2 regions of the Streptomyces sp. NPDC001868 genome follow, and region 2 is predicted to be linked to the other one. Evidence: riboswitches for the same ligand, from Rfam matches in the RefSeq annotation. Region 2 holds a riboswitch; the other holds the start of a gene.
What was found. Region 2 has a riboswitch for glycine ahead of gcvT (glycine cleavage system aminomethyltransferase GcvT). Riboswitches for the same ligand answer to the same signal wherever they lie in the genome.

Region 1 (15,907 bases), on a different contig from region 2:
CGGCGCCCAGCTGTCCACGGGCGTCGTCGTCGTCCTCGGTATCCGTATCTTCTCCAACGCCGCGGCGATCCGCCGGCACGTCTTCCGGGCGTGAGGCCGATGAACGAGCGGGACGAGACGCCGAGGCCGAAGCCGACCCAGGGCGGGGGAGAGGAGGACTCTCCGACGACCCGGCTGCGCCGGGAACTCCCCCAGGAGGTGCCCTCCACGGCCGCCGAGGAGCCCGGTGAGGCTCCTCAGGAGGAGACGAACAAGCTGACCGGGCGGCAGCGGCTGGGTCAGGGGCTGTGGCCGCCGCGCTTCACCCGGGCCCAACTCATCGTGGCGCTCCTGCTGTTCGGCCTCGGCTTCGGACTGGCCATCCAGGTGGCCTCCACCAACGACGACAGCGCGCTGCGCGGAGCACGTCAGGAAGACCTCGTACGCATCCTCGATGAACTGGATGACCGTACTCAGCGTCTGGAGGAGGAGAAGCAGGGTCTCGAGGATCAGCGCACCGAGTTGGAGAACAGCTCGGACCAGGCCGAGGAGGCACGCAAGCAGACGGTCGAGAAGGAACGGCAACTCGGCATTCTGGCGGGCACGGTGGCCGCGCAGGGACCCGGCATCACACTGACGATCGACGACACGAAGGGAACGGTCGAGGCGGACATGTTGCTCGACGCGATCCAGGAGCTGCGCGCGGCCGGCGCTGAGGCGATCCAGGTGAACGGTGTGCGGGTCGTGGCCAGCACCTATCTGACCGATTCCGGTGAGGGAATCAGTGTGGATGGGAACAAGATCACCCAGCCCTTTCGTTTCAAGGTCATCGGCAACCCGCAGGACCTCGAACCCGCACTGAACATCCCCGGAGGCGTGGTGCAGACACTGGAGAAGGAGCAGGCCACCGTGACCGTGCAGCGGGCGGAGAAGATCGTCGTGGACGCCTTGCGAGCGGCGAAGCGGCCTGACTACGCTCGGTCGTCCTCCCAGTGAACCGCAGGTGCATGGGGCCCGTCCGTCGAGGGCATGAGGTTGCGGGGGGTCGGCGCACCGAATGGGTGGTGCGTGGTGGAAACTGTCTGGTGGATACGGACGTTGTGAGGTTGTCCGGGTCGGCCGGTGTGTTCAGTCAGGGTTCGTCCTGCCCCACGGGCGGGTCTGTTTCGGTCAAGGGGAATCGCCCGTGAAGTTGTTTGCGAAGTTGTTCGGCAAGAGCGCGCGAGAGGGCAGCGACAACGCGACCTCCCGTCATCGCGCGCAGCCTTCGGAAGCGGAGGAGCAGGGCGGTGATCGCCCGCTGTTCCGGGACCAGGTCGGTGGTCCGGGAGGTGACATTTCCGGAGGTCAGGGCGCGCCGTCTGTTGACCCTGCCCAGTCGGGCCGCATAGGTTTCGGGGAACCGTCAACCTCAGGTACGGGTGGAGGGTTTAGTTCAGACCCGTATGCGTCCAATGCCCCGGCGGGGCAGCCGCGGCAGGAGGATCCGTCGATGTCGGCCCTGGTGTGTACGAGGTGCGGTAACCGCAACGCGGAGAACAGCCGCTTCTGCTCGAACTGCGGTGCTCCGCTGCGGGCCGGCGCGACCGCCGAGCGTCCGTCCGAGACGACCTCCACGATCTCCATCTCCGGCCTTGAGGCCTACGACTCCGAGGTCACCGGCCAGACCCAGCTGCCGGCGCTCTCCCCCGAGGCGCAGGCCGCCGTCGACGCGCTGCCGCTCGGCTCGGCGCTCCTGGTCGTGCGCCGCGGCCCGAACGCGGGCAGCCGCTTCCTGCTGGACGGCGATCTGACCACGGCGGGCCGTCACCCGCAGAGCGACATCTTCCTGGACGACGTGACCGTGTCGCGCCGCCATGTGGAGTTCCGCCGGGGTCAGGACGGCTCGTTCACGGTCGCCGACGTCGGCAGCCTGAACGGCACCTACGTCAACCGTGAGCGGATCGACCAGGTCGCCCTGCACAACGGCGACGAGGTGCAGATCGGCAAGTACCGGCTGGTCTTCTACGCGAGCCAGCGGGGCTACTGACCCTCCCCCGGACGGTGTCCGGGGGGACCCCCAGGGAAGGTCCATGCTTCGAACAACGAGCGGTGGTGCCGACCACGGCACCGCCGCCGCGGACAGTGGCCTGATGAGCATCGGTACGGTGCTGACCGCTTTGCGCGAGGAGTTTCCCGAGGTAACCATCTCCAAGATCCGTTTCCTGGAGTCGGAGGGGCTCATCGAGCCGCAGCGGACCCCCTCGGGGTATCGCAAGTTCAGCGCCGAGGACGTGGAGCGCCTCGGACACGTCCTCAGGATGCAGCGGGACCACTATCTGCCGCTCAAGGTGATCCGCGAGTATCTGGAGGCCCTGGAGCGCGGCGAGGACGTACGGCTGCCGTCCGTGGGGCGCCAGCGTGACATCGGTGACGGAGAGCGCCTGAGTGAGCTCTTCGGGGAGCCCGAGGAGCCGGCGGCCGCCCGGATCGGGCGTGGCGAGCTGGTCGCCGGCGCCGGGATCGACGAGGAGCAGCTGGCCGAGTGGGAGTCGTACGGGCTGGTGGCCCCGCTGCCGGACGGGTCGTACGACGCCGAGGTGCTCACGGTCGCCACGCTTGTGGTGGAACTGGGGCGGTTCGGTATCGAGCCCCGGCATCTGCGGGTGATGCGGGCCGCCGCGGACCGTGAGGCGGGGCTCGTCGACCAGGTCGTGGCGCCCCTGCGCCTGCACCGCAATCCGCAGACCAGGGCGCATGCGGAGGACCGTACGCGCGAGCTGGCGGGGCTCACGGTCAAGCTGCACGCCGCGCTCGTGCGGAGCGCGCTGGGTGTACGGCTCCGCTGAGAGGCGGTGTTCGCCCGTGGCGGATCGGTGGGCCGATCCGAGCCCGACTACCCAAACATCCCGAGCACGGCCTAGGGTTGCTGTGTGAACGAGCTCGATGTCGTAGGTGTCCGGGTGGAAATGCCCTCCAACCAACCGATCGTGCTCCTGCGCGAAGTGGGAGGCGACCGTTACCTCCCCATCTGGATCGGGCCGGGGGAGGCGACGGCGATCGCTTTCGCCCAGCAGGGCATGGCCCCCGCGCGACCGCTGACCCACGACCTGTTCAAGGACGTGCTGGAGGCCGTCGGCCAGGAGCTCACGGAAGTGCGCATCACCGACCTGCGTGAGGGCGTCTTCTACGCGGAGCTGGTGTTCGCCAGTGGGGTCGAGGTGAGTGCGAGGCCTTCGGACGCCATAGCGCTGGCGCTGCGTACCGGTACGCCGATCTTCGGCAGTGACGGGGTGCTCGACGACGCGGGCATCGCGATCCCGGACGAGCAGGAGGACGAGGTGGAGAAGTTCCGCGAGTTCCTCGACCAGATCTCGCCCGAGGACTTCGGAACGAACAGTCAGTGAGACCGGGCGGGCGGTCGTCCGGGGCTGTGAGGCCTTGACGCCGCCGGTCGTCATCGGTGGCGGGTGCCCGGGTTCGGGGCTCGGGGCGTCATGGACCGCCGGATGCACGTCGTGGCGGCCGAGAGACGTCGTGGCGGACGGGACGGATCGCGCGTGCTGCCAGTGGGAGACGGTCGCCAAGGGCGGGCTGGGACACGGTCGGCGTAGCTGGTCCGAGACTCCGGGGCGAAGGTGCCACGGGCGCCGGTCCGGGCGGTGGGAGACGTCGTCCGGGGCTCGGCACATGCCATCAGCCCATGCACGGTCGGTCGGCTCCGCCGGAGCGCATTCGGCTAGCCTTTCCCCGCGGGAGGGCACGGGAAACCACTCTCAGGGTGATTATCACTCGGCGTGGCGAGTGCGGTGGTCGTTGACGCGCCCCAGGTGGCTGCCTACCGTCGATGAGGCAGGTCAAGGACGGAGGTCGGCGTGAGAAGCAGCGGCGACGGTACGGCTGGGGGTGCCCCCGGACGCAGGCTGGGGGACGGCGGCCCGTACCCTCCCCCAGGCTCTCGGCTAGGCTCGAGCTGGGGGGACCCCCATCACAGCAGCGCGGCCGGTCACGTCCCGCAGCGGCCCACGGCTGTGCAGGACAGCGCGGAGGCGGCCCCCGAGCCGCACGAGAGCGTCGGCTACCGCGGCCCCACCGCGTGCGCGGCCGCCGGCATCACCTATCGGCAGCTCGACTACTGGGCCCGTACCGGTCTCGTGGAGCCGAGTGTGCGGTCCGCCCAGGGCTCGGGGACACAGCGGCTCTACAGCTTCCGGGACGTCGTCGTCCTGAAGATCGTGAAACGGTTCCTCGACACGGGGGTGTCGCTCCAGAACATCCGCACCGCCGTCCAGCACCTGCGGGAGCGGGGCTTCAGCGATCTGGAGCGGATGACGCTGATGAGCGACGGCGCGACGGTCTACGAGTGCACCTCGCCCGACGAGGTCCACGCCCTGCTCCAGGGCGGCCAGGGGGTCTTCGGGATCGCCGTGGGGGTGGTCTGGCGTGATGTGGAAAGCGCTCTCTCGCAGTTGCACGGCGAGCGGGTCGACACGGGGGAGACGCTCATGGGCCACAACCCGTCGGACGAACTGGCGCGACGGCGGAACCGGGCGGTCTGAGCAACTCCGCCGCCGCCGCTTCGGGGCGTTGTCAGTGGCGTAGGGCAGCATCGGAGAGGTGAGAACCGCGCCGACGATCCTGCATCTCGACATGGACGCCTTCTACGCCTCGGCGGAGCAGGCGTCCAAGCCGAGTCTGCGGGGGAAAGCCGTTGTCGTGGGCGGGCTCGGGCCGCGTGGGGTGGTCGCGACCGCCTCGTACGAGGCGCGGGTCTTCGGGGTGCACTCGGCGATGCCGATGGGGCAGGCGCGCCGGCTCGCGCCGAACGCCGCGTATCTCACGCCGCGCTTCACGTTCTACCGGGCGATCAGCGATCAGGTCATGGGGCTGTTGCGTGATCTGTCGCCGCTGGTGGAGCCGCTGAGTCTGGACGAGGCGTTCGTGGACCTGGAGGCCGGGGGCACGGCCTGGGACGAGGAATCGGCGCGGCTGGCGGGCGCGCGGTTGCGCGCGGACATCCGGGCGGTGACCGCGCTGACCGGATCCGTGGGGCTCGCGGCCTCCAAGATGCTCGCGAAGATCGCCTCCGAGCAGGCCAAGCCGGACGGGCTGGTGCTGATCGAGCCAGGGACCGAGCGGGAGCTGCTGGGCCCGATGTCCGTGCGGATCCTGCCGGGGGTGGGCCCTGCGACAGGCGACCATCTGCGGCGGGCCGGGATCACCACGGTCGAGGAGATCGTGGAGGCGGGGGAGGACGAGGTCGTACGGCTGCTGGGGAAGGCGCACGGGCACGGGCTGTACGCGATGGCGCTGGCGCGGGACGACCGGGCGGTGGTGGCCGAGCGGGACACCAAGTCGGTGTCGGTGGAGGACACGTACGACGTGGACATCCATGACCGGGTGCGGGTCCGGATGGAGGTGCAACGGCTCGCGGACCGGTGTGTGCGCAGGCTGCGGGGCGCCGGGCTGTCGGGGCGGACGATCGTGTTGAAGGTACGGCGGTACGACTTCTCGACGCTGACCCGGTCCGAGACCCTGCGGGGGCCCACGGACGACCCCGCGGTGGTGCGGGAGGCCGCGGGGCGGTTGCTGGAGTCCGTGGACACGACCGGTGGGGTGCGGTTGCTGGGGGTGGGGGTGAGCGGGCTCGCCGACTACACGCAGGAGGACCTGTTCGCACAGGCTGCGGGGGAGCCGGAGCCTGTGGAGGAGGAGGCCGGCTCCGACGTGGAGGTGCCTGTGGCGGAGGAGGGTGCGGGTGCCGAGCGGCAGTGGAGGGCCGGTCATGATGTGCGGCATGCCGAGTACGGGCACGGGTGGGTGCAGGGGAGCGGGCTGGGGCGGGTGACCGTGCGGTTCGAGACGCCGCACGATGTGGAGCCGGGGCGGGTGCGGACGTTCAGGACCGATGATCCGGGGCTGGAGCCGGCGGAGCCGTTGCCGTTGGTGCGGGGTTGAGACTGGGCAGCGCCGGTCCGCGCCGCTGTGGCTGCGCGCCGTTGCGGCGGGATCGAGAGACCGGGATCAGGAGGGCGCCTGAGGGGTGGGTCGATGACGGCGATCGGGCGGCTGCGGGTGTGTGGGGGCTGGTCGCGCCCACGCGGCGGAGCCGCGAATCGGAACAGCCCCGCGCCCCTGAAAGCGACGGCCCTGCGGGCCGAAAGAGCAGGGGCGTCGCCCCGGATCAGGTGTTGTTCTTGCCTGTCGTGTTGCCGAAGTCGTGGTCCGGAGGCGGGGGTGGGGCTATGTCGAGGCCGTAGTGGTGGTAGAGCTGGAGTTCCTGTTCGGGGGAGAGATGGCGGCCTACGCCGAAGTCGGGGGCGTCCTTGATGAGGGCGCGGTCGAAGGGGACGCGGAGGGTGCCTTCGACGAGTTCGCTGGGTTCCAGGGGGACGAAGCAGTCGCGGCCGAAGAGGCCCATGCGTATCGCGGCCCACTCGGGGATGCCGGTGGCGTCGTCGAGATAGACCTCGTCCACGGTGCCGATCTTGCTGCCCTTGCGGTCGAACGCCTTGCGGCCGATCAGGTTGCGCGGATCCATATCGGTCTGCACGGGCCCTCCAAGTGGTCGCAGAGGGGTCGCGAATCATCCCTCACCACTACGAAAAGGCACATCGGGGAAGGCGGCCACTCGAAGACCCGTGCGGTGCCCGCGCTGATACGCTGGCAGCGGCTGCTGACCCCGTGCGGGAGAGTCCTCCGGACACCATCCGGAGGCGCCGAAGGAGCAAATCCTCCCCGGAATCTCTCAGGCCCACGTACCGCACGGACGAGGTCACTCTGGAAAGCAGGGCGGGTGTCACGGCTTCCGCTCTCACCGACGGTGAAAGCCGGTTCGTACCCTGGACCGGTGAAGCTCTCAGGTTGAGATGACAGAGGGGGAGGCCCTCGGGGCACCCGTGCCGTGGTGCCCCTCGACGGTCGTGTCAGACCAGGAGGCCTCCGTAATGACCGCCCATCGCATTCCGCTCTCGGAGCTCGAACAGGGAATCCCCTTCGAGCGGCGCCACATCGGACCGGACGTCGAGGCCCGGGCCAAGATGCTCGCGCACGTCGGGTACGGCTCGCTCGACGAGCTGACGGCCGCCGCGGTCCCGGACGTGATCAAGAACGCCGAGGCGCTGGACCTTCCCGGTGCGCGTACCGAGGCGGAGGTGCTCGCCGAGCTGCGTTCGCTCGCGGACCGCAATCAGGTGCTCGGCTCGATGATCGGGCTCGGGTACTACGGGACCTTCACCCCGCCGGTCATCCTCCGGAACGTCATGGAGAACCCGGCCTGGTACACCGCCTATACGCCGTACCAGCCCGAGATCTCCCAGGGGCGGCTCGAAGCGCTGCTCAATTTCCAGACCATGGTGGCCGAGCTGACCGGTCTGCCCACCTCCGGCGCCTCCCTGCTCGACGAGGGCACCGCCGCCGCCGAGGCCATGGCGTTGTGCCGGCGCATGGGGAAGAACAAGAAGGGCCTCTTCCTCGTCGACGCGGACACGCTGCCGCAGACGATCGCCGTGATCGAGACCCGGGCCGAACCGACCGGCGTCGAGGTCGTCGTCGCGGACCTGAGCGCCGGGATTCCGGCCGAGCTCGCCGAGCGGGAGATCAACGGGGTGCTGCTCCAGTACCCGGGCGCCTCCGGTGCCGTACGGGATCTGAAGCCGGTCGTCGAGCAGGCGCACACGCTCGGCGCGCTCGTCACCGTCGCCGCCGACCTGCTCGCCCTCACCCTTTTGGCCTCACCCGGTGAGCTGGGCGCCGACATCGCGGTGGGGACGACCCAGCGGTTCGGTGTGCCCATGGGCTTCGGCGGGCCGCACGCGGGCTACATGGCCGTACGGGAGAAGTTCGCGCGCAGTCTGCCCGGGCGGCTCGTCGGGGTCTCCGTGGACGCGGACGGACACAAGGCGTACCGGCTCGCCCTGCAGACGCGGGAGCAGCACATCCGCCGGGAGAAGGCGACCAGCAACATCTGTACGGCACAGGTGCTGCTCGCCGTGATGGCGGGTATGTACGCCGTCTACCACGGGCCCGAGGGGCTTCGGACCATCGCCCGGCGTACGCACCGGTACGCCACCGTGCTCGCCGCGGGGCTCGCGGCCGGTGGGATCGAGGTCGTGCACGGGGCGTACTTCGACACGCTCACCGTGCGGGTGCCGGGGCGGGCCGGTGAGGTCGTGGCCGCCGCTCGGGAACATGGCGTGAACCTGCACCTCGTGGACGCCGACCTGGTGTCCATCTCCTGCGACGAGACCACGACGCGGGCACAGCTCGGCGCCGTGTGGACCGCGTTCGGGGTGGAGGGGGACGTCGAGGCCCTCGACGCCACCGCTGCGGACACGCTGCCCGGGGCGCTGCTGCGGTCGGACGACTACCTCACGCACCCGGTGTTCCACGACCACCGCTCCGAGACCGCGATGCTGCGCTACCTGCGCCGGCTCGCGGACCGGGACTACGCGCTGGACCGGGGCATGATCCCGCTGGGCTCCTGCACGATGAAGCTCAACGCGACCACCGAGATGGAGCCGGTGACCTGGCCGGAGTTCGGGCAGCTGCACCCGTTCGCGCCCGCCGGACAGGCGCAGGGGTATCTCACGCTCATCCGTGAGCTGGAGGAGCGGCTGGCGGAGGCCACCGGGTACGACAAGGTGTCGCTGCAGCCGAACGCGGGCTCCCAGGGCGAGCTGGCCGGGCTGCTGGCCGTACGCGGCTACCACCGGGGCAACGGCGACGAGCAGCGGACGGTGTGTCTCATCCCGTCCTCCGCGCACGGCACCAACGCGGCGAGCGCCGTCATGGCGGGCATGAAGGTCGTCGTCGTGAAGACCGCCGGGGACGGCGAGATCGACGTCGAGGACCTGCGGGCGAAGATCGAGCAGTACCGCGACGAGCTGTCCGTGCTGATGATCACGTATCCGTCGACGCACGGGGTGTTCGAGGAGCACGTCGCCGACATCTGCGCGCAGGTGCACGACGCGGGCGGCCAGGTGTACGTCGACGGCGCCAACCTCAACGCCTTGGTGGGTCTCGCCAAGCCCGGGCACTTCGGTGGCGACGTCTCGCACCTGAACCTGCACAAGACGTTCTGCATCCCGCACGGCGGCGGCGGTCCTGGCGTGGGCCCGGTGGCGGTGCGCGAGCACCTGGCGCCGTATCTGCCGAACCACCCGCTGCAGCCGGCGGCCGGCCCGGAGACGGGCGTGGGGCCGATCTCGGCGGCCCCGTGGGGTTCGGCGGGCATTCTGCCGATCTCGTGGGCGTACGTCCGGCTCATGGGCGGTGAGGGGCTCAAGCGGGCCACGCAGGTGGCGGTGCTCAGCGCCAACTACATCGCGAAGCGGCTGGAGCCCCACTACCCGGTGCTGTACACCGGTCCGGGCGGGCTCGTGGCGCACGAGTGCATCATCGACCTGCGGCCGCTGGCCAAGTCGACCGGGGTGAGCGTCGACGACATCGCCAAGCGGCTGATCGACTACGGCTTCCACGCGCCGACGATGTCGTTCCCGGTGGCCGGGACGCTGATGATCGAGCCGACCGAGTCGGAGGACCTCGGTGAGCTGGACCGGTTCTGTGAGGCGATGATCGCGATCCGCGCGGAGATCGAGAAGGTCGGCTCGGGCGAGTGGCCGGCGGACGACAACCCGCTGCGCAACGCTCCGCACACCGCGGCCGCGCTCGGCGGGGAGTGGAAGCACGCCTACACGCGCGAGGAGGCGGTCTTCCCGGCCGGGGTGTCGCCCACCGACAAGTACTGGCCGCCGGTGCGCCGGATCGACCAGGCCTTCGGCGACCGGAACCTGGTCTGTTCCTGCCCGCCGCTGGACGCCTACGAAGAGTAGTCGGACGCGGACACGCGTCGGGGCCGGTTCGGAGAGTGCTTCTCCGGCCGGCCCCTTCTTCTGTCCGGGCGGACGTCCTGTGCGGGGACGCTCGCCCTGCCGCGCACGTGAGTGCGGCTCAGGCGGCTGTCATCACCGTGCCCATCGGGCGGTGCGGCGCGATGATCTGGCCGTCCGGCAGGAGCTCACCGGTGTCCTCGAAGAGCAGAACGCCGTTGCAGAGCAGGCTCCATCCCTGCTCCGGGTGGTGCGCCACGAGTCGGGCGCCTTCCCGGTCGGCGGATTCGGCGGTCGGGCACAGTGGCTGGTGCTGGCACATGGTTGTTGGGATCTTTCGGTTTGTCGTGTGGTCTGAGATGGCTGGTTCGTCTGTCCCGCGGCTTGAAGCCCCGTTCATGGCCGCCCCCCGTTGTGATAAATCGGTCCGGTCCCAGTGTTGCCCCACGGGCGTCAATCCGCAGGCATTTCGCAGCACGGCTTCTTCACAGGTTGATGACGCATCCGCCGCGCGGACGGTTCATCCCCACCACACTGTCCCTTCGGGTGGTTCGCAGTGGTCGGATGGGGCTAGTCCGGTGGGGGAAGAGTGCGTGAATGGCTCGTACGAGCGTATTGGCGCCCGAAAGAGCGGGAATTCCGGCAGTGGGAAACAAGCGCCCCGCCACCGGGATTTCGGTGGCGGGGCGCGAGCGGTCGAATGCGGGGGCGGCCGGGCTTTCAGGCGGGTGATCCCAGAAGTGGCACGGGTGCGGGTGTCAGCCGGGTGGTCAGTACCGGGAGGAGATCGGCGACCCGGTGCGGGCGGTGGGCCGCGATGCCGGGCGGTGCGGGCGCCAGCGGGACCAGCAGGTCGGTCGGTGCCGGATGGCCGGTGGCGCCGTCGGCGGTGGGGTCGGCGTGCAGCCAGAGCGTGAGCATGTACAGCTCGGGCACCGACAGCAGGCGTGGCTGGTAGGGCTGCTGCATGACCTCGGCCTGGCGCAGGGCGCGCTCGGTGGAGGTGATGTACGGGCCCTCGAAGAAGTGCGAGAACGCCCAGCCGTCCGGGGTGAGCCGGGTCTCGGCGGCGGCCACGGCACGGTCGCCGCAGCGGATCAGGAACCGCCATCCGGTGAGCCGGGTGGTGCCCGTGCCCTCGGGGGTGATCCGGTCGAGTACGTGGACGGGCAGGGGGAGTTCGGGGGTGGCGGGGCCTTGGGCGTTCTTCAGGGAGGGGGTTCGCGCCTCGTGGACGGCGGTGGGGGAACCGAGTGCCGTGAGGACGGTGCGCAGGGCGGGCGCGGGAGCCGGGGGGACATGCAGCGGCATGGTGGGTCGCCTCTCAATTCGACAGGCACGGTGGCGCGAGGGCGGGGGCGGACGGCGCTGTCAGCTCTCGGGGATCGGAGAGACGGGTGCCCGGGGTCCGGTGCGTGGGTTGGGTCCGCCGCGCGTGGCAGGACGGCAGGACCGAGGACCGCGAGTGCCGTTCTCTCAGCCTCGTTTGCGAAGTTTATACGACACGTGTTCACACGAGGTTTCGTCTAGCCGTTCCGGATATGAAGAGCAAGGCGGTATCCGGTCGCCGGAACATGGATGGCACCCCGTTTTCCCAGGGGGGTGCGTCGGTGACCTCGGATTACCGTCGCGTAGCGGACGGCCGGTTCTCGTCGGCGCTTTTCACGAAAGGTCACCGGGCAGAAAGCGCGTGCTCATTCTTGCCCGCTGAATGTGCCAGAAGCACGCCGAGTGAATAAGGTCGGAGGTGACCGTGCTCAGCCTAGCGTGTGCAGGTCGCGCGCAGGACGTTATCGGTGGCTCTGCCTGGGCATCATCATCCGTGGACCCGGGACAACCAGTGGCCGAGTCATCGGCCTGCCCATCCGAGGAGGGACACTTCGATGGGGGAGAAGGTCGTGGCGGGGCCGTTTGGCCTCTCCGATCGCCAGCAGTACCGCGACAAGCTCCACCAGTGCCTGGCGGGGCTGGCGCGGCTGCTGGAGGAGAAGCGGTTCGACCGCCCCAGGAACCTCATGGGTGTGGAGATCGAGCTGAACCTCGTCGATGGCGACGGTCTGCCGAGAATGATGAATGCGCAAGTACTGGAGCGGATTGCGAGCCGAGATTTCCAAACAGAACTCGCCATGTTCAATCTGGAAGTCAACATTGCGCCACATCGCCTGGACGGTCGCGTTTTCGACCAGCTTTCCGAGGAGCTGCGCACCTCCCTCGCGTATGCCGACCGCAAGGCGATCGAGGTCGGCGCGGGAATCGTGATGATCGGCATTCTGCCGACGCTGGACCGGGACGACCTGGTCTCCTCGAATCTCTCCGCGGGCGACCGGTACACCCTGTTGAACGATCAGATCGTCGCCGCCCGCGGTGAGGACTTCACCCTGGACATCGACGGGGTGGAGCGGCTCGTCTGCACCTCGAAGTCCATCGCGCCCGAAGCCGCCTGCACCTCCGTGCAGTTGCACCTCCAGGTCACCCCGGGCCGGTTCGCCGATGTGTGGAACGCCGCCCAGGCGGTCGCCGCCGCGCAGATCGCCGTCGGCGCCAACTCGCCGTTCCTGTTCGGGCACGAGCTGTGGCGGGAGTCGCGGCCACCGCTGTTCCAGCAGTCCACCGACACCCGGCCACCCGAACTCCAGGCCCAGGGAGTACGGCCCCGCACCTGGTTCGGGGAGCGGTGGATCTCCTCGGCCTACGACCTCTTCGAGGAGAACCTGCGCTACTTCCCGGCCCTGCTGCCCATCTGCGACGAAGAGGATCCGATCGGCGTCCTCGACGCGGGCGGGGTCCCCTCACTCGCCGAACTCACCCTGCACAACGGCACGATCTACCGCTGGAACCGCCCCGTCTACGGCATCGCCGACGGGGTCCCGCACCTGCGCGTCGAGAACCGGGTGCTGCCCGCCGGGCCGACCATCACGGACGTGATCGCCAACGCGGCCTTCTACTACGGCGTCGTACGGGCCCTCGCCGAGGAGTCGCGGCCCGTCTGGACGCGGCTGCCGTTCGAGACCGCCGCCGCCAACTTCGACGAGGCCTGCCGGCACGGCATCGAGGCGAAGTTCCAGTGGCCGCGCGGGCGCTACGGCGGGGTGGGCCCGGTGGACGCCGTGAACCTCGTACGGGACGAGCTGCTGCCGCTCGCCGAGGTGGGGCTGGACGCGTGGGGGGTCGAGCCCGTCGACCGGGACTTCTACCTCGGCGTGATCGAGGAGCGCTGCCGGCGCCGGGTCAACGGGGCGTCCTGGCAGGTGGAAACGTTCCACCAGGCTCTGGCCAAGGGCCTCGCCCGGGACGCGGCACTGGCCGCCACCACACGGCGGTACGGCGAGCTGATGCACTCCGGGGAGCCGGTCCACAGCTGGCCCGTCGGGCTGCCGGAGCCGGTGCCGCTGGGCTGAGGGAACCGTCTGTGAGGCAAGCCGCCGGAATGCTCCGGACCGCCGCGGGTGATGATGGACCTTCGGCGGGGACGGACAACTGGAGGCGTGGGTGCAGGGGCAGGCGGAGTCGGTGGAGGGTGCGCTGCCGGGGGAGCGGCCGGGGCGGCGGATCCTGAGGGACGAGACACTGCTCGTGCTCGCGGTCTCCCTCGGCGCGAGCGGGGTGTCCGCGCTGATCAGCTTCATCGGGTCGGTCACCAAACCGGGTGGGCTGAAGGACCAGGCGGCGACCATGAACGCCTCGGCCGCGCCTGGCCGGCCCTGGCTCGACCTCGCGTGGCAGCTCTTCGGGATCACCACCGCCCTGGTGCCCGTCGCCCTGGTCGCGCACTTCCTGCTGCGCGAGGGCGCGGGGCTGCGCACCCTCGGGTTCGACCGTACGAAGCCATGGCCCGACCTCGGGCGGGGCGCGGTGATCGCCGCGGGGATCGGGAGCACGGGCATCGCCTTCTATCTGGCGGCCCGCGGCCTCGGCTTCAACCTCACGGTGGTGCCGGAGGCGCTGCCCGAGGTCTGGTGGAAGTACCCCGTACTGATCCTCTCCGCGATCCAGAACGCGGTCCTCGAAGAGGTCATCGTGGTCGGGTATCTGCTGCGCCGGCTTCAGCAACTGGGCTGGTCGCCGGGGAGCGCGCTGGCCGCCAGCTCGGTGCTGCGCGGCTCGTACCACCTCTATCAGGGCATCGGCGGCTTCATCGGCAACATGGTGATGGGCGTGGTGTTCGTCTATCTGTACCGGCGGTGGGGGCGAGTGGGTCCGCTCGTGGTGGCCCACTCGCTGCTCGACATCGGGGCGTTCGTGGGATACGCGCTGCTGGCGGGGAAGGTGGGGTGGCTGCCCACCCCGTGAGCGGTGGCCGTGCGGTCGGCTGGGCCGTGCGGTCAGGCGAGGAGTTCGCCGTCGATGACCGTGACCGCGCGGCCGGAGAGCAGGGTGCGCTCGCCGCGGAGCTCGGTGCGGACGTGGCCCGAGCGGGTAGAGGCCTGGAGGCCGGTGAGATCCGGGCTGCCCAGGCGCTCGGACCAGTAGGGGGCGAGGGCGGTGTGGGCGCTGCCCGTGACCGGGTCCTCGTCGATGCCGAGGTTGGGGAAGAAGCAGCGCGAGACGTAGTCGTGGCCGGCGGCGGGGTCCTCGGCGCGGGCGGTGGCGATGATGCCGCGCGCGGAGTACCGGCCGAGGGAGCGCAGATCGGGGGCCAGGCCCAACACCGTCTTCTCGTCGGCGAGTTCGAGCAGTAGGTCGCCGACGTTCGGGCCGGTGTCGACGGCGTTGAGCGGCTCGGCGCCCAGGGCCTCGGCGACGCCGTCCGGGACGGCGACCGGGGTGAGCGGCGCGGTCGGGAAGTCGAGGGTGAGGGAGCCGTCCGGCCGGGGTGTGGCGACGAGGACACCGCTGCGGGTGGCGAACCGCACCGGGCCCGCGTGAGTGTTCGTCTCGGCCAGGACATGTGCGGTGGCCAGCGTGGCGTGGCCGCACATCGCCACCTCGGCGACCGGCGTGAACCAGCGCAGCGCCCAGTCGGCCTCGCCTCCCTCGGGGAGGGGGTGGGCGAACGCGGTCTCGGCGTGGTTGACCTCCTTGGCCACGTTCTGCAGCCAGGCGTCGTCCGGGAAGGCGGCGAGGAGGAGGACTCCGGCGGGGTTGCCGGAGAAGGGGCGGTCGGTGAAGGCGTCGACGATACGAATACGCATGGGACGACGCTAGGGGGTTGGGGAGGCCACGGGCCAAGGCCAATTCGGGGTTAGTGGACCGGTTTTCGGGGGCCAGTCGGGGCCCCCGGGCTTCCTGCGGCGTCGGGGCGGCGGTTCCGTCGTGGCCAGTGGGTCAGTGGGTCAGTGGGTCAGTGGATCAGTGGGTCAGTGGGTCTTGGGGTCGGTCGGCGGGGCGGGGGGCCGGTGGACTAGTGGACCGAGAAGCCGCCGTCCACGAAGATCGACTGTCCGGTGATGTAGCCGGCGGAGGGGCCCGCCAGGAACACCGCGGCTCCGGCGAAGTCGTCGGCCAGGCCGTTGCGTCCGGCCAGGGTGCGCGCGGCGAGGGCGGCCACCTTCTCCGGGTCGGACGACAGGCGTGTGTTGAGCGGGGTCGGGACGAAGCCGGGGACCAGGGTGTTGCAGGTGACGCCGTGGGGTGACCACTCCTCGGCCTGCGAGCGGGCCAGCGACTCCAGGGCGCCCTTGGAGACGCCGTACGCGCCGCTGCGGACGAACGCCCGGTGCGCCTGCTGGGAGGTGATGTGGATGATGCGTCCGTAGCCCCGCTCGGCCATGCCGGGGCCGAAGCGCTGGCCCAGCAGGAAGGGCGCGTCCAGGTTCACGGCCATGGTGGTGTCCCACACGTCCTCGCCCAGCTCGCTCATCGGCGGACGCAGATTGATCCCGGCGCTGTTGACGAGGACGTCGGGCTCGCCGAACGCCTCCACCGCCCGCTCCGCCGCCGCGCGCACGCCGGTCCGGGTGCTGAGGTCCGCGCTCGTCCAGGCCGCCCGGCAGCCGTCCGCCGTCAGCTCCTCGACCGTGGCCGTCAGCTCCGCCTCCCTGCGCGCGACGATCACCACGCTCGCGCCCGCCCGTGCGAGAGCGGTCGCGATGGCCTTGCCGATGCCGGAGCTGCCGCCCGTCACCACGGCGACCCGGCCGTCCAGCGAGAACAGTTCGGAGAGGTAGCTGTTGGAGATC
Region 2 (15,907 bases):
TGCAACGTCCCCACCTGGTTGATCAGTCGGCCGAGCAGATCGGCGGGCAGGTCGCCGTCGCCGCGCGAGGCCGCGAGCACGGCCTGCGACAGCCGGTGCGCGGTGGCCTCGTGGCGCCACACGATGGCCCCGACCCCGCACTCGATCACATCGAGCAGCTCGGTCTCCCGGATCAGGCTCACCACCAGGACGGCCCGCGCCCCCTCGCTGCGCACCATCCGGCGCAGCGCGGACAGCAGTGGCTCGTCCGGTGTCTCACCGACCAGTACGGCGACGGTGCCCGGCCGTACCTCGGCGTCGTCCACGAGGTCGATCACCGGGTGCCCGCGCAGCTGGCTGAGCACTCCGGCGCGGGAGAGCGGGTCGAGGGTGTGGACCACGACGGGGATACGGCGCCGGGTCTCCTGGTGCTCCGCCGGGACGGTGGCCGTGGCCGCCGCCGTGTCCGCGGTCCGGAATGTGCTGCGCAACCGTTTCTCCCGTATGCACGAAATCGCCGCTCCCGTGAGGGGAGTGGCCGATGGGCTCGATTAACACTTCTGTGTGTCGTGTGCGCCGGGCAATCGTGGAGGACCACGAGATGCACCACGAGATCGACCACGGGACCGACGACGGGACCGACAACGAGCTCCGCCACGGCACCACGCCACCGACCCTCCACGGACGGTGCACCGCGACGGCCCGTGCCCCGTCTACGGAAGTGGAAACGGAAACGGAATCGGAAAACGACAGTCCACGACAGGAGACAGCGATGTGCGCGCCGGAACCGCTTCTCGAACGCCGTGAGCCCCTGGAACTGCTGACCGTCGAGGCCGCCCGCGCCCGGACCGGCTCCGGCCGTCTGGTGCTGCTCCGGGGCGCCACCGGCACCGGCCGCACCGCGCTCCTGGAGGCCGCCGCGGAGCACGCGGCGGCGAACGGGATGCGTGTGCTGCGGGCCCGCTGCTCGCCCGAGCACAGCTCCGTCCCCTTCGACACCGTCTTCCAACTCCTCGCCCACGGGCCGGAGTTCGACCAGGCTGTGGGCGAGGCACCGGACCCGCCGGGCACCCAGCCGCACCGGGGCAGGCCCGCGCGGCTGTGGCGGCTGCTGCGTTCCTACGCGGCCGAGTCCCCGCTGCTCGTCGCCGTGGACGACGCCCACTTCGCCGACGCACCCTCCCGCCGCTGGCTCGTCGAGGCCGTCCGCCGCATCGACCGGCTGCCGGTGCTCCTGGTGGTCACCGAGCGCAGCCAGTACGACATCGACCCCCCGGCGGACGGCCTCGCGCACGCCCTCTCCCCCGCCCTCGTGCACACCCGCACCCTGGCCCCGCTGAGCCCGGACGCCGGGACCCGGCTGGTCCGTTCCGTCCACGGCGGCGCCCCGCCGGAGTGGGTCGACGCCTGCTTACGCGCGGGCGCGGGCAACCCCCTGCTGCTGCGCGCCCTGCTGTCGGACCTCCACGACATCGCCCCCGGGACCTTCCCGGCTGCCCTTCCGGACACCTGCGCGGCGCTCTACCCGGGCACCTACGCCGCCGCGGTGTCCTGGTGGCTGGACAGCGCCGGGCCCGCGACCACCGGCATCGCCCGCGCCCTCGCCGCGCTGGACGACGAGGACACCCCCGTACCGGCCGACGCCGACCTGCTCGCCCGGACCGCCGACGCCGACCCCGCCCGCGTGTCCGGCTGGCTCACCGCGATGACCGGCCTCGGCCTGCTGCGCCCCGACCCCGGGGGACGGCCCCGCTACGCCCACCCGCTGCTGCGGGACGCCGTGCTCGGCGGCTGGGCCGGCGCCGAACGGCAGGCCGCCCACCGCCGGGCCGCCGAGGCGATGCTGCACCGGGGCGACCCCACCGAGGCCGTCGCCGGACAACTGCTGCGCTCCGCCCCCGTCGGCGAGGCCTGGGCGACCGGCGCCCTCCTCGACGCCGCCGACCACGCCGTCCGCGACGACCGCAGCGACGACGCCCTCGCCTACCTCCGCCGCGCCCTCGACGAACCGATGCCGGCCGCCCGCCGCACCGTGGTCCTCACCGAACTGGGCTCCCTGGAGTACGCCACCGTGCGCTCCACCGCCGGCATCCCCCGGCTCGCCGAGGCGATGCGGCTGCCCGGCCCGCCCCGGGAACGCGTCCACGCGGCCGTCGCCCTGGGCACCGCCCTGGCCCGGCGCGGCGAGGCCCGCGCCGCCGTCGACGTACTGCGCGGTCTGCGCGACGAACATCTGACGGGCCACCCGGACCTGATCCGCACCGTCCAGACCGCCTCCGCCCTGCTCTCCGACCACGACCAGGGCGTACGGCAGGAGGTCTACCGCTGGCTGCGCGAGACCGCCGAACGCACGCCCCAGCTGGTCGGCACCGCCGGACAGGCCCTCCTCGTCCGCTACGAGGCCACGGCGGGCCTGATCTCGGCGGCCTCGGCGATGCACCGCGTCCGGGCCCTCCTCGCCCGGCCCGCCGACCCGCCGTCCGAGGCCTTCCTGCTGGGCACCGCCGCCGCCGTCGCCCAGTGGGCCGACCAGCTCGGCGAGGCCGAACGCCTCGTCCACCGAGGGCTCGGCGGCCAGCGCGCCTCCCTCCTCCACCCCATGCACCTGGCCCTCCTCAACGTCCGTATCGACATCGCCGCCGCCCGGGGCGCCCACGAGGAGGTCCTCGCCGACCCCGAGGTCGCGCGCGCGGTCGCCGGCCGCCCCGAGTCCGCCAACGCGCTCGCCCACGGGGTCATCGCCCTCGTGGAGACCGGCCGCACGGACGAGGCCGCCCGCCTCGCCGACGGCTTCGCGACCCAACATGCCCACGACTCCTGGGAGTTGAACCGCTTCCTCTACGCCCGGGGCTTCCTGCGCGCTGCCACCGGCGACCCCGCCGCCGCCCTCGACGACTTCCTGGAGTGCGGCCGCCGCCAGTCCGCCCGGGACGTCACCAGCCCCGTCGTCACCCCCTGGCGCACCGCCGCCGCCGACTGCCATCTCGCCCTCGGCCGCCCCCACGAGGCCCTCTCCCTCGCCGAGGAGGAACTCCGCCTCGCCACCGTCTGGAACACCCCCCGCGTCCTCGGCCGCGCCCTCTCCGCCCTCGGCACGGCGACCGGCGGACGCCGGGGCCTGGAGCTGGGGGACCGGGCGGTACGGGTGCTGCGGCAGGAAGCCGACGGCGTGCCCGAGGAGGCCGCCGCGGCGGCCGGGGCCTCGGTCGTGGCACTGAGGAGCGCCGTCGCGGGCGCCGGCGGCCGGGTGTCGGCCCAGGTCGGCCGGCAGCACGGCGGATCACGCGCGACGGCGACGGCCGTGCACGGCTGGACGCTGGGCACGGACCCCGCACGGCCGGTGGGCGGAGCCTTCACGTCCCGCACGGGCTCGCTCGGCGGCGCGGCCGAGGCACCGGACATGGATGGCCACGCGGCCGAGGCACCGGACGGCGAATGGGCCGTGGCGCCGGACCGAACGGCGGTGGAGACGGAGTCGATACCGCAGTCGATACGGCAGTGGACACCGCAGCCGGCACCACAGTGGACGCCACAGGCGATACCGGAGTTGATACCGGCGCTCCTGGCACAGGGGCGGGGGCTCGCCGCGTCCGGGGAGCGGGCGCGGGCCCGAGACGCCTTCCGGGAGGCGGCCGAACGCGCCGAACGCCTGGGCGCGCTCCGCCTCCGCGCGGTCGCGGAGGCGGCCCTGCGCGAGGGCGGCGCCCGCCGCACCACGGCCGCCCTGACCGGCCCGTCCGCGCTCACCGCGGGCGAGCGCCGCATCGCCGAACTCGCCGCGCAGAGCCGTACGAACACCGAGATAGCCGAACTCCTCCACCTCGCCCGCCGCACCGTCGAAACCCATCTGACCAGCACCTACCGCAAGTTGGGCATCCGCCGCAGGGCGGAACTCGGCGCGGCCCTCGCGAACACCGGGGAGCGCCCCTGACCGATCCGCCAGGGGCGTCACGGCCGTACACCCGCACCGCGACGAACTTGCCGACGCAATCCTTGAACCGGAGGCGGGGCGTATGCGTAGGAGGAACCGGGAGCACCCACGCGTAGCCGACACCTCCGAGGAGTACCCATGAGCAGAACCCCGAGCCTGGACGACTGGCTCACGACACGCCAACCCCTCGTCCTCGGCCTGTTCCGCATCGTGCTGGGCCTGCTGTTCGCCAGCGAGGGCGCCGCCACGGTCTTCGGGATCCTGGACCGCAAGGCGAGCCCGGTCGGCGACTGGCCCTTCTGGTATGCCGGGGTCATCGAGCTGGTCTGCGGCGTCCTCATCCTCCTCGGCGTCGCGACCCGGCCCGCCGCCTTCCTCAGCTCGGGGATCATGGCCTTCGCCTACTTCACGGAACACCAGAAGGACGGCCTCTTCCCCCTCCAGAACGGCGGCCTCGCCCCCGTCCTCTTCTGCTGGGGCTTCCTCCTCCTGGTCTTCGCCGGCCCGGGCGCCCTGTCCCTGGCGGGCCTGACCGGCCGCGAGACCGCCACCAGCCCCGGCTCCCACCGCGTCACCGGGCCGTCCCGCTGACCTCGTCCCGGTGAACCGGCCCCCGGTGACCTCGTCCCTACGTGGAACCACGTAACCGGACACGCAGCTTCGCCGCCGGGGCGCGCGGGCCCGAACCGGAGCCGACGGGCGGGGATATCGTGCGAGGCCCGCTGCCGTCGCCCCGAGGAGGCACCCGATGGGCGCTCGTTCGTTCATGCTCGCGACCCGGATACCGATGTCGCGCGAAGGCTTCGACGAGTGGCTGCGCACACCCCTGCCCGGCCTCGGCATCATCGAGAACCCGTCGGCGATGTACACGGGATGGGCCGTCGACGGCGCCGACCCGGACTGGGCCCTGACCGGACTAGCCGCCCATTACCCCGCGGCGGCGGCCGCCGTCCGCGCCGACCGGACCAGGACCCCCCGGGACCTGCTCGCCCCACGCGCCGCCCAGGGCTTCACCCTGCTCCGCCACCGGGGCGAGGCGCTGGAGGCCTATCTGTACGACTACCACGGCGACGAGACCGGTACCCAGACCGCCCTGCTGATGCTGGCGGGCGCGGGCCGCTTCGCCCACCCCGGCACCGGGACCCCGGTCATGTACTGGGGCGGCGACGTCCACCCAGGCCTGCCCATGAACGGCGACCGCCCCCTCGCGGTCCTGCTCGTCACGGGCGCCCGTTCCCGATTCGTCGACACCTACCCGCTCGACACCCTGCTCGCGCACCTGACGCCGGTCGAGACCGACTTCCTCACCGCGACCGCCTACGGGGACGGGGCCGGGACCGACGAGAACCCCGCCCCGAACACCCCCGACCTGCTCGACCCGGCCCTACGCGCGCCGACCCCCTGAACGTCCCGCTCAGCACTCGATGATGTTCACCGCGAGCCCGCCCCGCGCGGTCTCCTTGTACTTGACGCTCATGTCGGCGCCCGTGTCCTTCATCGTCTTGATGACCTTGTCCAGGGACACCTTGTGGGTGCCGTCGCCGCGCATCGCCATCCTGGCCGCCGTGACGGCCTTCACCGCGGCCATGCCGTTGCGTTCGATGCAGGGGATCTGGACGAGGCCGCCGACGGGGTCGCAGGTGAGGCCGAGGTTGTGTTCCATGCCGATCTCGGCGGCGTTCTCGACCTGTTCGGGGCTGCCGCCCAGCACCTCCGCCAGCGCGCCCGCCGCCATGGAGCAGGCGGAGCCGACCTCGCCCTGGCAGCCGACCTCGGCGCCGGAGATGGAGGCGTTCTCCTTGAAGAGCATGCCGATGGCACCGGCGGCGAGCAGGAAGCGGACGACTCCCTCCTCGTCGGCGCCCGGCACGAAGTTGATGTAGTAGTGCAGGACGGCCGGGATGATGCCGGCCGCGCCGTTCGTCGGGGCGGTGACGACCCGGCCACCGGCCGCGTTCTCCTCGTTCACGGCCATCGCGTAGAGCGTGATCCACTCCATGGAGCGGGCCAGCGGGTCGCCCTCCGCCCGGAGCTGACGGGCCGACATGGAGGCGCGGCGGCGTACGCGCAGACCGCCCGGCAGGATGCCCTCGCGGGACATGCCGCGCGAGACGCAGGCCTGCATCACCCGCCAGATGTCGAGGAGCCCGGAGCGGATCTCGTCCTCGGTGCGCCAGGCCCGCTCGTTCTCCAGCATCAGCGCGGAGATCGACAGACCCGTCTCCTTGGCCACCCGGAGCAGCTCGTCGCCCGTGCGGAAGGGGTACTTGAGGGGCGTGTCGTCGAGCTTGATGCGGTCCGCGCCGACCGCGTCCTCGTCGACGACGAATCCGCCGCCGACGGAGTAGTACGTCTTCGACAGAAGTTCGGCGCCACCGGTGTCGTACGCCCAGATCGTCATGCCGTTGGCGTGGTAGGGCAGCGTCTTGCGGCGGTGCAGGACCAGGTCCCGGTCGAAGTCGAAGGGGATCTCGTGCTCGTCGAGCAGCCGGATCCGGCCCGAGCCCCTGATCGCCTCCACCCGGTCCTCGGCCGACTCGACGTCCACCGTGCGCGGCGAGGCGCCTTCCAGGCCCAGGAGGACGGCCTTCGGGGTGCCGTGGCCGTGACCGGTCGCGCCGAGTGAGCCGTACAGCTCCACGCGTACGGCGGCGACGCCCGCGAGCAGTTCCTCGTTGCGCAGCCGGCGGGCGAACATCCGGGCGGCCCGCATCGGGCCGACCGTGTGGGAGCTGGACGGGCCGATGCCGACCGAGAACAGGTCGAAGACGGAGATGGCCACGGTGACTCCTCAGAACGGGGGAGGGTTGTGCAGGGGGTGGGGCACCGCGCTCGTTCCCCAGTGTGCGCGGTGCCCCGGAAAAGCGGGACTACGTACCGATGAAGTCGGGGTTACTTCCCCAGCCCCGGGTACAGCGGGTGCTTGTCGGCGAGGGCCTTGACCCGGGCCTTCAGCGCCTCCGCGTCGTACGACGGCTTCAGCGCCTCGGCGATGACGTCCGCGACCTCGGTGAAGTCCTCGGCGGTGAAGCCGCGGGTGGCCAGGGCCGGGGTGCCGATACGCAGCCCGGAGGTCACCATCGGCGGACGCGGGTCGTCGGGGACGGCGTTGCGGTTGACGGTGATGCCGACCTCGTGGAGCCGGTCCTCGGCCTGCTGCCCGTCCAGCTCGGAGGCGCGCAGGTCGACCAGGATCAGATGCACGTCGGTGCCGCCGGACAGGACGTCGACACCGGCCTCCCGGGCGTCCGGGGCGGTCAGCCGCTCGGCGAGGATGCGGGCGCCCTCGACCGTACGGAGCTGGCGCTCCTTGAACTCCTCGGAGGCCGCGACCTTGAAGGACACCGCCTTCGCCGCGATCACATGCTCCAGCGGACCGCCCTGGAAGCCGGGGAACACCGACGAGTTGAGCTTCTTCGCGAACTCCTTCTTCGCCAGGATGATCCCGCCGCGCGGACCGCCGAGGGTCTTGTGCGTGGTGGAGGTGACCACGTCCGCGTACGCGACGGGGTTGGGGTGCAGCCCGGCCGCGACCAGACCGGCGAAGTGCGCCATGTCGACCCACAGGTAGGCCCCGACCTCGTCGGCGATCCGCCGGAACTCGGCGAAGTCCAGCTGACGCGGGTACGCCGACCACCCCGCGATGATCACCTTCGGGCGGTGCTCCTTGGCGAGCTTCTCCAGCTCGGCCATGTCGACCAGTCCGGTGGCGGTGTCGACGTGGTAGGCGACCACGTCGAACTGCTTGCCGGAGAAGTTCAGGCGCATGCCGTGGGTGAGGTGGCCGCCGTGGGCCAGGTCCAGCCCGAGGATGGTGTCGCCGGGCTGGGCCAGCGCGAAGAGCGCGGCCTGGTTGGCCGAGGCGCCGGAGTGGGGCTGGACGTTGGCGTACTCGGCGCCGAACAGCTCCTTGATCCGGTCGATGGCGATCTGCTCGGTGACGTCGACGTGCTCACAGCCGCCGTAGTAGCGGCGGCCGGGGTAGCCCTCGGCGTACTTGTTGGTCAGCACCGTGCCCTGGGCCTCCATGACCGCGACCGGAGCGAAGTTCTCCGAGGCGATCATCTCCAGGGTTGACTGCTGACGGTGCAGCTCGGCGTCGACGGCGGCGGCGACCTCCGGGTCCAGCTCGTGCAGGGGCGTGTTCAGAAGCGACATGCGTACGACCTCGTCTTCTCAGCCGGCGGTGTGGGCGACGTACTCGTCGGCGGAGAGCAGATCGTCCGGCTCCTCCGCGACGCGTACCTTGAACAGCCAGCCGCCCTCGAAGGGGGCGGTGTTCACCAGCGACGGGTCGTTGACGACGTCCTCGTTGATCTCGGTGATCTCACCGGAGACCGGCGAGTACAGGTCGCTGACCGACTTCGTGGACTCCAGTTCGCCACAGGTCTCGCCCGCGGTCACCGTGGAGCCCACCTCGGGGAGCTGGGCGTAGACGACATCGCCGAGCGCGTTCGCCGCGAACTCCGTGATGCCGACCGTCGAGACGCCGTCCTCGGCGCCCGACAGCCACTCGTGCTCCTTGCTGTAGCGCAGCTGCTGGGGGTTGCTCATGGCCTGAATTCTCCTGTACGCGGGGGAGTGATGATGAAGGGGGGACTGCTGAAACCGCTGGTGAGCAGCGTGAATGTGCCCGGCGTCACGCTCGGGGTCCGTACGGACGCCGCTTCCGGACGACTACGAAGGTGTCACTTCCGCCGCTGGTAGAACGGCAGCGCCACGACCTCGTACGGCTCGTGACTGCCCCGGATGTCCACGCCCACACCGGTGGTGCCCGGCGCGGAGTGCGTGGCGTCGACGTACGCCATGGCGATCGGCCTGCCCAGGGTGGGGGAGGGGGCGCCGGAGGTGACCTCGCCGATCACCTGGCCGTCGGCGACGACCGGGTATCCGGCGCGCGGCACCCGGCGGCCCTCGGCGACCAGCCCGACCAGGACCCGCGGCGGGGCGGAGGCGGCGCGCTCGGCGGCCTCGGCGAGCGCCGCACGCCCGACGAAGTCGCCCTCCTTCTCGAACTTCACGACCCGCCCGAGCCCGGCGTCGAAGGGCGTCAGCGCGGTGGACAGCTCGTGCCCGTACAGCGGCATCCCCGCCTCCAGGCGCAGCGTGTCCCGGCAGGACAGCCCGCAGGGCACCAGGCCGGCGCCCTCGCCCGCCTTGGTCAGCGCCTGCCACAGCTCGACGGCGTGCTCCGGCTTCACGAACAGCTCGAAGCCGTCCTCGCCGGTGTACCCGGTGCGCGCGATCAGCGCGGGGACCCCGGCGACCGTGCCGGGCAGGCCCGCGTAGTACTTCAGGCCGTCGAGGTCGGCGTCGGTGAGGGCGGCCAGGATGCCGGGCGACTCGGGGCCCTGGACGGCGATCAGCGCGTACGCGTCCCGGTCGTCGCGCACCTCGGCGTCGAACCCGGCGGAACGCTCGACGAGCGCGTCCAGCACCACCTGGGCGTTGGAGGCGTTCGCGACGACCATGTACGTCGAGGAACCGGCCTCCGTGTCGGCGAGCCGGTAGACGATCAGGTCGTCGAGGATGCCGCCGTCCTCGCGGCAGATCATGGTGTAGCGGGCGCGGCCGGGCTTCACCGCGCCGATGTTGCCGACCAGCGCGTGGTCCAGCAGCGCGGCGGCCCCCGGGCCGGTGACGGTGATCTCGCCCATGTGGGAGAGGTCGAAGAGACCGGCCTTCGTACGGACGGCGAGGTGCTCGTCGCGCTCGGAGCCGTAGCGCAGGGGCATGTCCCAGCCCGCGAAGTCGGTCATCGTCGCGCCGAGCGAACGATGCAGGGCATCGAGCGCCGTATGGCGCGGTCCGGCGGTGGGGCTGTTGCTCATCGGTTCTGCTCCCAGGGCATGACAGGCGAGGGCGTTCCTCCCCATCTGTCATCGGAACCTGAGAGGTTCACCACGACCGTACGTACTGGTGGTCGTGGTTTGCACCTTGGGTGGGGCCGTCCCCTGCGGAAGAGAGGTGCGGCCCGCTTTTCAGATGTGCCTCGCCCGCGCGGTATCTGGGCCTGAGAGATTCAAGGGAGGGACTTGCTCCTTCGGCGCCCCAGCGCACTGCTGCTGGGAGCTCTCCCGCGCGGATTCAAGCGGCCGGTATGCAGTTGGCGCGCACATCATTGCACGCATCGACGCGGTGCGGCAGGGGGACCTTTCACAGGTGGGGGAACGACGAGAACAAGCAGACACAGCGGTCCGTAGCACTCTTGTGGCAATACGAGGACTGAATCAGGAGGGATCGGGCATTACCTTCTCTTTACAGTCTGTGGGGATGGGTCTCCCATACCCCTGGGGAGGACGATCACGGTGAACAGGACCACGGCGTATGCGACGACCTCGGGCATCGCCATGCCCAAGCAGCCCGTCGCACCGGCCGGCGAGGCGTGCGGCCCGTTCCCGAGGGCGGTCGTCCGCGATCTCAGGGAGCGTGCCGGGCGCAGCCCTCACGGGCTGTCCTTCGAGCCGGACGACCTGGTGGTGGTCACCGGGCTCCCCGGCAGCGGCAAGTCGACGCTGATGCGGCGGGCGGTGCCCGGCGTCCGCATCGACTCCCAGGACACCCGCGACCGCTTCGACGCCCGCTTCGGCCACCGGCTGCCGTACGCGGCCTACCGGCCCTTCGTCCGTCTCGCCCACTACGCGGGGCTGCGGCGCGCCCTCCGCTCGGGGGAGGGCATCGTCGTGCACGACTGCGGGACACAGGCGTGGGTGCGGAGCTGGCTCGCGCGCGAGGCCCGCAGGCGGGGCGGCACCCTGCATCTGCTGCTGCTCGACGTCACTCCCGGTGAGGCCCGGGACGGACAGCGGGAGCGCGGACGGGGGGTCTCGCGGTACGCCTTCGCCCGGCACCGGGGCGCCATGACCCGGCTGCTGCGGGCGGTGGAGAAGGGGCGGCTGCCGAAGGGATGCGGGGCGGCGGTGATCATCGACCGGGCCGCGGCGGACGTCCTGAAGCGGATCGACTTCGTGGGGTGAGACGACGGGAAGGCTCCGCGGCGGCCCCCGAGTCCTTCCGAAGCAATTAAGGTGCAGCTACAACAGCATCACGGAGCAAAGCGGTAGGCAGCAGATGGACTTCCCGGCGGACTTCCCGGCACAGGCGCATCCCCATGGGCACGGAGGCTGGCCCGGCAATGAGCTGGAGGAGGTGCTGTCCGCCTCGCTCGGGGTGCCCCAGGCCGGGGCCCGGATCGTGGAGGTGCTGGCCCGCAGCTTCGTCTGGGTGCCGCTGCCCGAGGGCGGCGGTCCGCAGAGCGGCCAGCTGGATCTGCCCACGATGGAGGTCGGCGGCCAGGCGTATGTGCCGGTCTTCAGCTCCGAGGAGCAGTTCCGGCAGGTCGTCGGCAACCACATGTCGTACACGATCGCCCCGGCCGTCGAGTTCGCGCGCGGTCTGCCCCCGCAGATCGGCCTCGCCCTGAACCCGGACGGTGTCGTGGGCATCCCGCTGCCGCCGCCGGCCGTGGCCGAGCTGTGCCGGGCCGGGCGGACCCCGCTGGACGGCTCGGCGAACGGCGCCCGCGTCCGGCTGTTCGAGCCGGACTGGCAGGACGACCCCGTGGACTTCCTCGCCGCGGCCTCCACCGAGTTCGCCGGAACCGGAGTGGTCCTCTCCGCCCGCCGCTGCCTCGCCGCCATCGAGACTGCCGACCCCGTGCTCTTCATCGGCGTCGAACTGGGTTCCTGGGAGGCGGACCGCACCCACCCCCTGGCCGCCCTCGGCCGAGCCCTCGCCAAGGCCCCCGTCCCCTGGCCGGTCAACATGGTCTTCCTGGACGTCGCCCAGGACCCGGTGGGCGACTGGCTGAGGGAAAGGGTCCGTCCCTTCTATCAACAGGGGTACTGACAGCGCCCCCAAAGGGGCGCGGGGCTGTATCGATATGCGGCTCCGCCGCGCGGGCGCGACCAGCCACAACGCACCCGCGGTCCGCAACGCACAACAACCCCCGAGCCCTGACCGGCTCAACCCGCACACCACCTAAGCTGGTTCCTATAACCAAGGTCCAACAGGGAAGGGCGGCCAACGTGAGCGCGAGCGGCATCGCCACCGGGCAGGTCGAGCACATGCTGCGCCAGGTGACGCCCGGGCGTTACGACGCCTACGAGGCGCTGCTGCGTGCCCTCGCCTCCCCGCCCTCCGGCCAGATCTGGATGCTGCTCTGGCACGGCCAGGCCGGCTCCCCGGACGCGCAGTACGGGAACATGGAGGTCGACGGCTTCAACTACGCCCCGTGCGTCACCTCCGCCCAGGAACTCTCCGCCAGTGGCTGGAACCGCAGCTACGAGGTCGTCGACGGCCTCGACGTGGCCCGCACCCTCTACCCCGACCACTACGGCCTGTGGCTGAACCCGCACGCGCCGGGCGGCGGCCTCGGCATCCCCTGGCTCGATCTGCGCCGGATCGCCACGGGCCTGGAGCGGCAGCCCGCCGGCCCGCTGCGGCTGTCCGAGCCGGCCATCGAGATCCCGCAGTTCTACGCCCTGCTGACCCAGAACGCCCACCGCACCCCCGCCGTGCGCTCGCTGCGCCGCGCCTGGGTGCAGCCCGCGCTCGGCGCGCCGTATCTGGCCATCGGCCTCGACGTCTACGACACCTCGCCGCCCGCCGTGGACTCGGTGCGGGCGATGATGCAGCAGTCCATCGGCGCGGTCCCGGACGGTCTGCCCGTCTCCACCGTCGCCATGTCCGACGAGTACGACCCGGTCGCCATGTGGCTGCGGGCCGGCGCCCGCCCCTTCTACGACCGCGAGGCCCACGCCGCCCCGGCACAGGCCCCGGCGGCGGGCGGATACGGCTACCCCGGCGGCTACTGAGCCGCACCGGGGCGGTTCCCACCGCTCAACAGAGCGTCACGTCCGGATAGCGGAACGCCGCTGGCCACATCACGGTTGCGCATACATTCGCCGCCGGGTCTGGTGCCTGATCGCGCGACCGTTGAAGACTCCCCCAGAGCGATGGGGGGATCGGGCGAACACGCTGTTCATACGGTGAAGTTCGATGCCGTACCTCCCCCTCGTACCCATCAGTAGTCACAGAGCAAGAGAGCAGCAGTGGTGACGGACCGCACCGCAGACCCGGGCGGCCGTCAGGCACAGTCGGCAACCACCGGCACGGGCAAGCACGAGGGACGATGACCGCACCCATTGAGACGACCGGATCGCAGGCCGAGGCGCAGCCCGAGGCCGTGCTGGCAGGTGTCGAGGCCAAGAAGATCGAGGGCCGTTCACTCGGCCAGATCGCCTGGACCCGCTTCAAGCGCGACAAGGTGGCGGTCGCGGGCGGTGTCGTCGTCGTCCTGCTGATCCTGATCGCGGCCCTCTCCCGGCCGCTGCAGTCGATGCTGGGGCTCGACCCCAACACCTTCAACCAGGATCTGATCGACGCCAACACCTCCCTGCCCAAGGGCGACTTCGGTGGGATGAGCTGGGACCACCCACTCGGGGTCGACCCCAAGTTCGGCCGTGACATCCTCGCCCGCATTCTCGAGGGCTCCTGGGTCTCCCTGGTCGTCGCCTTCGGCGCGACGATCCTGTCCAACGCCATCGGAGTGGTGCTCGGCCTGGTCGCCGGCTACTACGGCGGCCGGGTCGACACCATCGTGAGCCGGCTGATGGACACCTTCCTGGCGTTCCCGCTGTTGCTCTTCGCCATCGCCATCTCCGCGACGCTCCAGGGCGGCGCCTTCGGCCTCAAAGGCCTACCGCTGCACATCTCGGTGCTGATCTTCGTCATCGGCTTCTTCAACTGGCCGTACATGGGCCGCATCGTGCGCGGTCAGACCCTGGCGCTGCGCGAGCGGGAGTTCATCGACGCCTCGCGGGGGATGGGGGCCGGCGGCCCGTACGTCCTGTTCAAGGAGCTGCTGCCCAACCTCGTCGCGCCGATCATCGTCTACTCGACGCTGCTCATCCCGACCAACATCATCTTCGAGGCGTCGCTCAGCTTCCTCGGCGTCGGAATCCAGCCGCCGCAGGCCTCCTGGGGCGGAATGCTCAACGACGCGGTCGACTTCTTCCAGGTCGACCCGCAATACATGATCGTTCCCGGCCTCGCGATCTTCATCACGGTGCTGGCCTTCAACCTCCTCGGTGACGGCCTCCGGGACGCCCTCGACCCCCGCAGCCGCTGACGTCTGCGACCGCGGCCCGGTTGTGGCCCGAAGTCCCACTCAACTGTCCAACTACGAAGGGGAAACCGACCATCATGCGAAGGTCAGCAATGGCCGCTGTCGCGGTTGTGAGCAGCGCCGGCCTGCTTCTGTCCGCGTGCAGCAAGGCGGAAGACGGCACGGAGGACACCCCCAAGGGCGCCGGCGCGAACGCCGCGACCAAGGGTGTCGTGAACGAGTCCACGGCGAAGGGCGGCACGGTCACCTACGCCAGTACGGACACCCCCGAGTCCCTCGACCCGGGCAACATGTACTACGCGTACGGCTTCAACTTCAGCCGCCTCTACGCGCGTCCGCTGATGACGTTCAAGCCCGGCGCGGGCGAGGCGGGCAACGAGCTCGTCCCGGACCTGGCCGAGAGCGCGGGCACCCCCAGCGACGGCGGCAAGACCTGGACGTACAAGATCCGCCAGGGCGTCAAGTTCGAGGACGGCACCGTCGTCACCTCGAAGGACGTCAAGTACGCGGTCGAGCGCTCGAACTTCGCGCGTGACGTGCTCTCCTCGGGCCCCAACTACTTCCAGCAGCTGCTGGACGGCGGGGACAAGTACAAGGGCCCGTACAAGGACAAGAACGAGGCGGGCATCTCGTCCCTCGAGACGCCGGACGACAACACCATCGTCTTCAAGCTCAACAAGCCCTTCGCCGACTTCGACTACCTGGCGAGCATGCCGCAGACGGCTCCGGTGCCGAGGGCCAAGGACACCGGCGTCGACTACACCAAGAAGGTCGTCTCCACCGGCTCGTACAAGTTCCAGAAGTACGAGGAGGGCAAGCAGATCGTCCTCGTCCGCAACACGGAGTGGGACGCCAAGACGGACCCGCTGCGCAAGCAGTACCCGGAAAAGATCGTGGTGAACCTGAAGGTCAACAAGGCCACCATCGACAAGGACATCCTGGCCGGCGACACCATGATCGACATCCAGGGCACCGGTGTCGACGCCCAGACCCAGGCTCAGGTCCTCAAGGACAAGGAGATGCTGGCCAACACGGACAACGCGTCCGGCGGCCGTCTCGTCTACACGGCGATCAACACCAAGGTCGCGCCGTTCGACAACGTCGACTGCCGCAAGGCCGTCGAGTACGCGATCGACAAGGTCGCCGTGCAGACCGCCATGGGCGGCCCGATCCGCGGTGACATCGCCTCCACGGTGCTGCCCCCCGACGTCACGGGCTACGAGAAGGCCGACCTGTACGCCACCCCGGACAGCAAGGGTGACGTCACCAAGGCCAAGGAGAGCCTGAAGGCCTGCGGCAAGGAGGGCGGCTTCAAGACCTCCATCTCCGCCCGCACCGACCGTCAGGGCGAGGTCGACGCGGCCACCGCGGTCGTCGAGGCGCTGAAGAAGGTCGGCATCGAGGCCGACATCAAGCAGTACCCGTCGGGCAAGTACTTCTCCGACTACGCGGGTGTGCCGTCCTTCAACAAGAAGAACAACATCGGCCTGATCATGATGCAGTGGGGTTCCGACTGGCCGACCGGCTACGGCTTCCTGCAGCAGATCGTGCACGGCAAGGCCATCGGCCAGTCCGGTAACACCAACCTGTCCGAGCTGGACGACCCCAAGGTCAACAAGCTGCTGGACGACGCGATCGGCAACACCGACGAGGCCGCCCGTACCGCCGCGTACACCGAGGTCGACAAGTTGGTCATGGAGCAGGCCGCCATCGTGCCGCTGACCTACTTCAAGGTCCTGCTGTACCGCTCGCCGTACGCCACCAACCTGGTGTCGTCCTCGGCCTTCAGCGGTCAGTACGACTACCTCAACATCGGTACCACGGAAAAGAAGTAGCCCCGGAAGGCAGGTGAAGGCATTGGCGCCCGC

Region 1: linked by a shared signal. The riboswitch ahead of gcvP (aminomethyl-transferring glycine dehydrogenase) and the one ahead of gcvT (glycine cleavage system aminomethyltransferase GcvT) in region 2 are both predicted to bind glycine.

The regions. Positions count from the first base shown of each region.
Region 1 covers NZ_JBEOYO010000006.1:291,867-307,773, reverse strand. The annotation lists gene ABT147_RS10550 (small basic family protein) at 1-94, shown strand, start outside; gene ABT147_RS10545 (DUF881 domain-containing protein) at 100-975, shown strand; gene ABT147_RS10540 (zinc-ribbon and FHA domain-containing protein) at 1,037-2,008, shown strand; gene ftsR (transcriptional regulator FtsR) at 2,052-2,807, shown strand; gene ABT147_RS10530 (bifunctional nuclease family protein) at 2,892-3,365, shown strand; gene ABT147_RS10525 (MerR family transcriptional regulator) at 3,834-4,517, shown strand; gene ABT147_RS10520 (DNA polymerase IV) at 4,576-5,916, shown strand; gene ABT147_RS10515 (PRC-barrel domain-containing protein) at 6,143-6,511, opposite strand; glycine riboswitch at 6,636-6,732, shown strand; gene gcvP (aminomethyl-transferring glycine dehydrogenase) at 6,906-9,791, shown strand; gene ABT147_RS10505 (DUF5999 family protein) at 9,910-10,110, opposite strand; gene ABT147_RS10500 (hypothetical protein) at 10,509-11,099, opposite strand; gene ABT147_RS10495 (glutamate-cysteine ligase family protein) at 11,672-13,186, shown strand; gene ABT147_RS10490 (CPBP family intramembrane glutamic endopeptidase) at 13,278-14,078, shown strand; gene ABT147_RS10485 (PhzF family phenazine biosynthesis protein) at 14,111-14,920, opposite strand; gene ABT147_RS10480 (SDR family NAD(P)-dependent oxidoreductase) at 15,130-15,907, opposite strand, start outside.
Region 2 covers NZ_JBEOYO010000052.1:45,176-61,082, reverse strand. The annotation lists gene ABT147_RS38000 (helix-turn-helix transcriptional regulator) at 1-470, opposite strand, end outside; gene ABT147_RS37995 (helix-turn-helix transcriptional regulator) at 752-3,910, shown strand; gene ABT147_RS37990 (DoxX family protein) at 4,049-4,501, shown strand; gene ABT147_RS37985 (hypothetical protein) at 4,659-5,315, shown strand; gene ABT147_RS37980 (L-serine ammonia-lyase) at 5,325-6,692, opposite strand; gene glyA (serine hydroxymethyltransferase) at 6,803-8,068, opposite strand; gene gcvH (glycine cleavage system protein GcvH) at 8,087-8,464, opposite strand; gene gcvT (glycine cleavage system aminomethyltransferase GcvT) at 8,599-9,741, opposite strand; glycine riboswitch at 9,777-9,901, opposite strand; glycine riboswitch at 9,902-10,000, opposite strand; gene ABT147_RS37960 (AAA family ATPase) at 10,219-10,887, shown strand; gene ABT147_RS37955 (enhanced serine sensitivity protein SseB) at 10,982-11,758, shown strand; gene ABT147_RS37950 (enhanced serine sensitivity protein SseB C-terminal domain-containing protein) at 11,938-12,726, shown strand; gene ABT147_RS37945 (ABC transporter permease) at 13,044-14,042, shown strand; gene ABT147_RS37940 (ABC transporter substrate-binding protein) at 14,117-15,874, shown strand.